2 linked regions of the Haloterrigena salifodinae genome follow. The protein of the gene in region 1 binds, or shares a complex with, the protein of each later gene. Links are inferred from orthologs where the notes say so. Each region holds a gene or a part of one and is shown in the gene's direction. Other genes may lie near its edges.

Evidence for each region.
Region 2: EH209_RS13690 (region 1) and rpl7ae share a complex: the UniProt entries of both Methanocaldococcus jannaschii proteins name them as parts of the 50S ribosomal subunit. The link is inferred for Haloterrigena salifodinae from one-to-one orthologs.

What each region holds. Positions count from the first base shown.
Region 1 is NZ_RQWN01000002.1:1,034,606-1,037,665, forward strand. Bases 65-2,805 are described here. They hold EH209_RS13690 (50S ribosomal protein L37ae), read left to right. Parts: upstream 65-1,173; coding sequence 1,174-1,437; downstream 1,438-2,805. Other genes in these bases: EH209_RS13680 (DUF2103 domain-containing protein), read left to right, coding at 65-670; EH209_RS13685 (hypothetical protein), read left to right, coding at 861-1,064; EH209_RS13695 (DNA-directed RNA polymerase subunit P), read left to right, coding at 1,453-1,587; EH209_RS13700 (KEOPS complex subunit Pcc1), read left to right, coding at 1,594-1,857; EH209_RS13705 (DUF2243 domain-containing protein), read left to right, coding at 1,934-2,434. Outside these bases: more of EH209_RS13680, read left to right, coding at 1-64; more of EH209_RS13710, read right to left, coding at 2,806-3,060. UniProt on the Methanocaldococcus jannaschii protein: Binds to the 23S rRNA.
Region 2 is NZ_RQWN01000001.1:650,143-653,382, reverse strand. What follows is about bases 304-3,224. They hold rpl7ae (50S ribosomal protein L7Ae), read left to right. Parts: upstream 304-1,543; coding sequence 1,544-1,906; downstream 1,907-3,224. Other genes in these bases: EH209_RS03305 (DUF7344 domain-containing protein), read left to right, coding at 3,195-3,224; ndk (nucleoside-diphosphate kinase), read left to right, coding at 2,511-2,975; EH209_RS03315 (50S ribosomal protein L24e), read left to right, coding at 2,146-2,511; EH209_RS03320 (30S ribosomal protein S28e), read left to right, coding at 1,918-2,142; EH209_RS03330 (putative zinc-binding protein), read left to right, coding at 916-1,302. Outside these bases: EH209_RS03340 (VOC family protein), read right to left, coding at 1-182; more of EH209_RS03305, read left to right, coding at 3,225-3,240. UniProt on the Methanocaldococcus jannaschii protein: Multifunctional RNA-binding protein that recognizes the K-turn motif in ribosomal RNA, the RNA component of RNase P, box H/ACA, box C/D and box C'/D' sRNAs.

The sequences.
Region 1 (3,060 bases):
GGCACGCGAACGCGCGACACTGACGATGCTCGCGGCCGACGGTGACGGCGGTGACGGCGACGACGGACCGGCGAGACGGGACGACGATCCGATTCTGGGCGAGACGACGATCACTACAATGCCCGAAGACGGCGAGAACGAGGTCGTCGAACTCCGGAACTTCGCGGGGTTGATCGGTGACGAAATCCGCCGGAAACGACCCGAAGAGGTCTACGCCGGCGGCGATCGGGCGGTGATCCAGGCCGTTCGCGAGGACATCCACCACCAGTTCTACCGCGTCGAGGACGAGGATCCCGTCGACGCCGTCCTCGAGCGACGGGGCAACCGCGCGCTGGACGTCGTCCAGACGCCGCCCGCCGAAAAGATCGGCGGCAGCCACTCGACGCTGATCGGCGGCCGGACGGGGATGCGGGCGATCCGAACCGTCGCCGGCCACCCCCACGTCAAGAAGGTCATTCCGGGTCCGATCGACGCCGGCGGGAAGGGCTCCCAATCGGGGCTTCGCGCAAAAGTTACCCGCGCCGACGACGGCGGCAACGTTCGCATGCTCCTGCGAGACGGCTCGAGCGTCCAGGAGAACCGGGTCGTCACGACCGCGCGCGATCGGGAGATGGGCGAGCGGATCCGCGAGGACCTCAACGAAGTGCTGACGGACGCCGAGTTCCAGTAGCTCGCGCCCTCGTCCGCTGCGAGCGTCCGGTATCGCCGTCGCCGTTATCGTAGTAGAGGGCTGTCGGCGGTGACGGCCGCGCCTGCGCTTGACATCTCCCGCGTAAATATTGTCACTACCTGATGGAAGAGACAGTCTCTGCTGGTTCTCGGGTCCTTATCCGACCGGGTGTAATTAGATATAATTAGCCATGTTCGAGCGTCCCGACGCCGTGCTGGCTGCGATTCCGCTGCTCGCGCTGAGTGGGCTCGCCCTCCGATCAGCCATCGCGCTGACGGGCATCGGGACGGGACTGCTGGCCGCTCCCCTCGCCCCCGTCGGCTACCTCGCCGCGCTGTCGTTCGTCTTCCGGGAACTGCTCGCCGGGCCGGTCGCCGAGAAGGCGACGGAGTGACCGCGGGCGGGGCGGACCGATCGCCGCCGGCGTGCTCGTCTCACGCGGCGCGTCGAAGCCGGCCGAACTCAACAGGTTTAAGAATCCGCTGCCGATAGCTAGCCCTACTATGGCCAAGAAAGGAACTGTCGGTAGCGCGGGCCGATTCGGTGCACGCTACGGTCGCGTCGCCCGACGTCGCGTCAGCGAGATCGAAGACGATATGCAGAGCGCCGAGGTCGACGGCGACGACGTCACCCGCGTCGGCACCGGCATCTGGAAGAACGAGGAGACCGGCGAGGTCTTCACCGGCGGCGCCTACCGTCCGGAGACCCCCGCCGGCCGCACCGTCAAGCGCTCGATTCGCGCAGCGCTCGCCGAGGACGACGAGTAACCCTCTCGAGCCAGTATGAGTTACAAGTGCTCCCGCTGTAAACGTGACGTCCAGCTCGACGAGTACGGTGGCGTCCGCTGTCCCTACTGTGGCCACCGCGTGCTCCTGAAAGAACGCAGCCGGGACGTCAAGGAAGTCGGCGTCCAGTAACCGCGCGTGCCTTCTCACGACGCGACTCTCGAGTTCGACTACGAGACGCCGTCTCGCGCACGGCTCGTCGCCGAGAGCGTCGCCCGCGAGGTCGGCGAGATCGACGACGACCGTTCGCAGACGACCATCGACCGCGACGGCTCGACCGTCCGCATCGATATCGACGCCGCAGACGTGATCGCCCTGCGGGCGGCGCTGAACACCTGGTTTACGCTGGTCGACGTCGCCGAACACGCGGCCGAGGCCGGCACGGCGGCCCTCGAGCCGTAAGCGCCGCGACCGGCGCCGCTATCGACGATGCAGGTGCTGGTTTTCGATTTTTGCCTGTCGGCGCCGACGCATCGGTATGGCGACGGCTGACAGCCTGCGGCGGCGATTCCTGCTCGCGGGGGGAACGATCGGCTTCGGATTCGGCGCCGTCGTCGACACCGTGATCTTCCACCTCACGTTACAGACCCACCACCTGCTGTCGGGTTACTACGATCCCTACAGTCTCGACGGCTACCGGACGAACGTGATGTTCGACGGCCTGTTTCTGATCGCCACGCTCGCCATCACGTGCGTCGGCTTCGGACTGCTCTGGCGCGTGGTCAACGGCACGGACCGACGCTTCTCGACGACATATCTGCTCGGCTCGGTCCTCGTCGGTGCGGGCGTGTTCAACGTCTACGACGGGGTCGTCGACCACTACGTGCTCGACCTGCACAACGTCGTCCATGGGACCGAAGCGTGGAACCCCCACTGGGTCGTCGTCAGCGTCATCCTGCTCGCGCTCGGGCTGGGTCTCCTGCGAGTGGCCGACGGCCCCGTCCGGCCGAGAAACACCGACGCGCGCCACCTCGAGTGAGAAATCACGGCGCGTCGACCCCGCTTAGGCGTCCAGCGCCATCGTCACCGAATCGCCCTCGAGAAACGCGGTTTCGTACCCCTCGTGGCGCGCTACCTGCGGCGGCGTCTCGAGGTCGATCGCGAGCCCGTCGCCGCCGTCGAGGAGGGACGGATCGACGGCCGTCCGGTAGCAGTGACCGAGCATGGCGTCGATCGTCTCCTCGAGGTGTGCGCTCGCGACTCGGTCGCCGCCTCGGGAGACCGCCGCTGAGAGCGAGGCGAAGGGGAGTGGATACGCGTTGTGGGCCGTTCGCGCCGTCACCGCGAGCGCCGGCCGGTCGGTTCGGGCTCGATCCGCGTCGAGGAGCGTCGCGGCGTACTCGACGTCGCCACTCGTCGCGCGGCCGAGTATTGCTGCTGATTCCCGATCGCGCTTGTCACTGTTCTCCGCGCCGACGGCGTGATCCATCGGCTCGAGCGCGTCGGCCTCGCCGCGGCCCTCGTCCTCGTCGATCAACCGGCGCTCGATATCGTCGATCGCGTCGGTCTCGAATGCGAAGTCGATCTCGACGCTCGTCTCGGCCCCGAGGCCGTCGGCGACGCCGCCGATCGTGTCCGTGGTCGTCGCCCCGATTCGGATCGTCG
Region 2 (3,240 bases), on another replicon or contig:
TTGAACAGGAGTGGCAGCGATCGATCGTCGGGAGCCGCGAGGAGAACGTGGTCCGGATCGTCCGTCTCGTCGGGTGGTTCAGCGGGGAGTGGGACCCGGTCGCGCTCGAGCGCCCGTTCCCAGAACGTCGCGAGTCGATCCGGTGAATTACAAGCGAAAGTAATCTTTTCTATCGAAGTCATGCCTACAGTGCATGTATTGTTAGCATATAATCACGTAAATGGAGGTCACGTCGAGGATATTTGTCGCTACCATCGGCCGCGGTCCGAACGGTCGGTCTGTCCTCGATCCGGCGATCGGACGAGCGAGAAGGACGAGCCGTCCTACTCGAGCCGGGACAGCGCGGTCTCCTTCGCGGTGTCGGCGTCCGGAAACGGCGTTTCGCAGACGCGAATTTCCGAGACCCACTTCAGGCTCTCCCAGCAATCGCGGTCGGGGTCGGTCGGAACGAGTCGGGCCGGCCCGCCGTGTTCGACCGGCAGTGGCTCCCCGTCGAGTTCGACCGCGAGCAGCGCGTCCGAGAGGGTCTCGAGCGGGAACGAACAGGCGTAGTCGTCGTCCATCGCGCGGACGAGGGCGTGCTCGGCCTCGGCCGACGGCCCGGCGCGCTCGAGGAGATCCCCGACGCGAATCCCGCGCCACGCGAGCCCGTCGGCGACCCACCCCTCGGCGCAGGCGAAGTCGTCGGTCACTGTCTCGAGGGGGAACGACTCGAGGGCCGCCGCGGAGAGGCGAAGCGATCGGTCGACAGCGCCGGTCACGCGAAGCATCCAGGCCTCGGCGTCGACCGCGTCCGGGACCGGGTGCGGTCTGAGATCTGTCACGAGAGTCGATACGCCGCCGAGCGAGAAACCTGTCGGGGCGCACATGTGCGGGACCACCTTCTCGAGCGCTCGCCGGAAACGAGCGGCTGAGATGAGCGACGAGACCGAATACGACGAGCTCCCGCTGGTCTACTCCTGTTCGGGGTGCTCGAGCGCCGCACAACTGGCGAACGATCTGGCCGTCTCCCTCGACCGGGACGGCGTCGCCGAGATGTCCTGTATCGCCGGCGTCGGCGGCGGCGTGGCGCCGCTGGTCGACACCGCGACCTCGGGCCGGCCAATCGTCGCGATCGACGGCTGCCCGCTCGAGTGTACGAAACAGTGTCTCGATCGCCACGATGTCGCGCCCGACCGCCACTACATGCTCGCGGAACACGGCGTGGCGAAGGAGTACCACACCGACTACGACGACGAGGCGGCCGAGCGATTGCGCCGCAAGCTGGCTTCGGAGATCGAGGCCCTCGCGGGAACGGCCTGAGACACCGCCCGTAGCGTACTAGTCAAAACACTATCATTACTCTGTGCGGACGCGTCGCACGGCTCCGGTCGTTTGAACACGCTTTTAAGGGGGGCAACGCTACAGACGTAGTACACCCTACGCGGGGTTGATGATGCTCCTAGCCTCACAGGACTTCCGCCGAAGCTACTTCGGCCAGGGGTGCCCAGTGCCCCGAATGGCAGGGGAGCGCGAGCCCACGTGTAGGAGAGGTGAACAACCAATGTCAGTCTACGTCAACACCGACATCCCAGCCGACCTCGCAGAGGACGCCCTCGAGGCCCTCGAGGTCGCACGAGACACCGGACGCGTAAAGAAAGGAACGAACGAAACCACGAAGGCGATCGAGCGCGGCAACGCCGAGCTCGTCTACGTCGCCGAGGACGTCTCCCCCGAAGAGATCGTCATGCACCTGCCCGACCTCGCCGAGGAGAAGGGCATCCCCGTCGTCTTCGTCGAGACTCAGGACGACGTCGGCCACGCAGCCGGCCTCGAGGTCGGCTCGGCCGCCGCAGCGATCGTCGACGCCGGCGAGGCCTCCGACGACGTCGAAGATATCGCCGACAAGGTCGAGGACCTCGACTGAGGTGATCAGAGATGAGTGCTGAAGAGGAAGAAACTGGATCCACGCCCGCCGAGGTCATCGAGATCGTCGGCAAGACCGGCATGCACGGCGAGGCCATGCAGGTCAAATGCCGTATTCAGGAGGGCGAGAACCAGGGACGTATCATCACCCGGAACTGCCTCGGGCCGGTCCGCGAAGGGGACGTACTCCAACTTCGCGAGACCGCCCGCGAGGCGGACTCCATCGGAGGACAATAACCAATGGTCGAGAAACGAACGTGCGACTACACGGGCGAAGAGATCGAGCCCGGCACGGGCATCATGTACGTCAAGAACGACGGCAGCGTGCTCCACTTCGTCGACTCGAAGGCCGAGAAGAACTACAAGCTCGGTCGCGAACCTCGCGATCTCGAGTGGACCGAGGAAGGCCGCCGCGGCAAGGGCCCCACCCAGGCCGAGACGGTCGCCGACGAGGACGCCGACCAGACCGAGCAGGTCGAAGCCGGCGAAGACGAGGATCTCGAGACCGAAGCGGACGCCGTCGACGAAGATGAAGACGACGTGTCCGCCGGCGACGAAGCGGTCGACGAGACCGAGGAAGCCGAGGCCGAGGAGAGTGAGGCCTAATGAGTGACCGCGAGCGAACCTTCGTGATGGTCAAGCCCGACGCCTTCGCGCGTGGGCTCGTGGGCGAAGTCGTCTCCCGACTCGAGGACCGCGGGCTCAAGCTCGTCGGGATCAAGGTCGAGAACATGCCCCGCGAACGGGCCGAAGAACACTACGGTGAACACGAGGACAAACCGTTCTACGACGACCTCGTGGACTTCATCACCTCGGGACCGGTCGTCCCGATGGTCTGGGAGGGCCAGGACGCGACGCGTCAGGTCCGCCAGATGATCGGTGAGACCGACCCCCTCGAGGCCGAACCCGGAACGATCCGGGGCGACTACGCGCTCGATCTCGGTCGGAACGTCGTCCACGCTGCCGACCACGAGGACGAGGGCGCCAACGAACGCGAGATCGCGATCCACTTCGACGACGACGAGCTGATCGACTACGATCAGCACGACGCCGAGTGGCTCTACGAGTAACGCGATCACCGCGATCGTCCGTTCGTCGTTTTCATCGAGAGTTTCTCATTTCGAGCTTCGGCTGAACTCGCTCGAGCGCCCCTGTATCGCCGTTTTACCGCCGATATGACTCAGGCCCGAGTACATGTATTTTTCTAGGTAGACGTAACATCTAATGTGACGGCTGCAGTAGAGGCTGGTGGTGGTTTCGAATGGTAACACACGGTAGGTGGTTCGTGGATGCGTGAAACAGAGGGAGAGTCGACGGAGCTCATGGCTCAGGTGA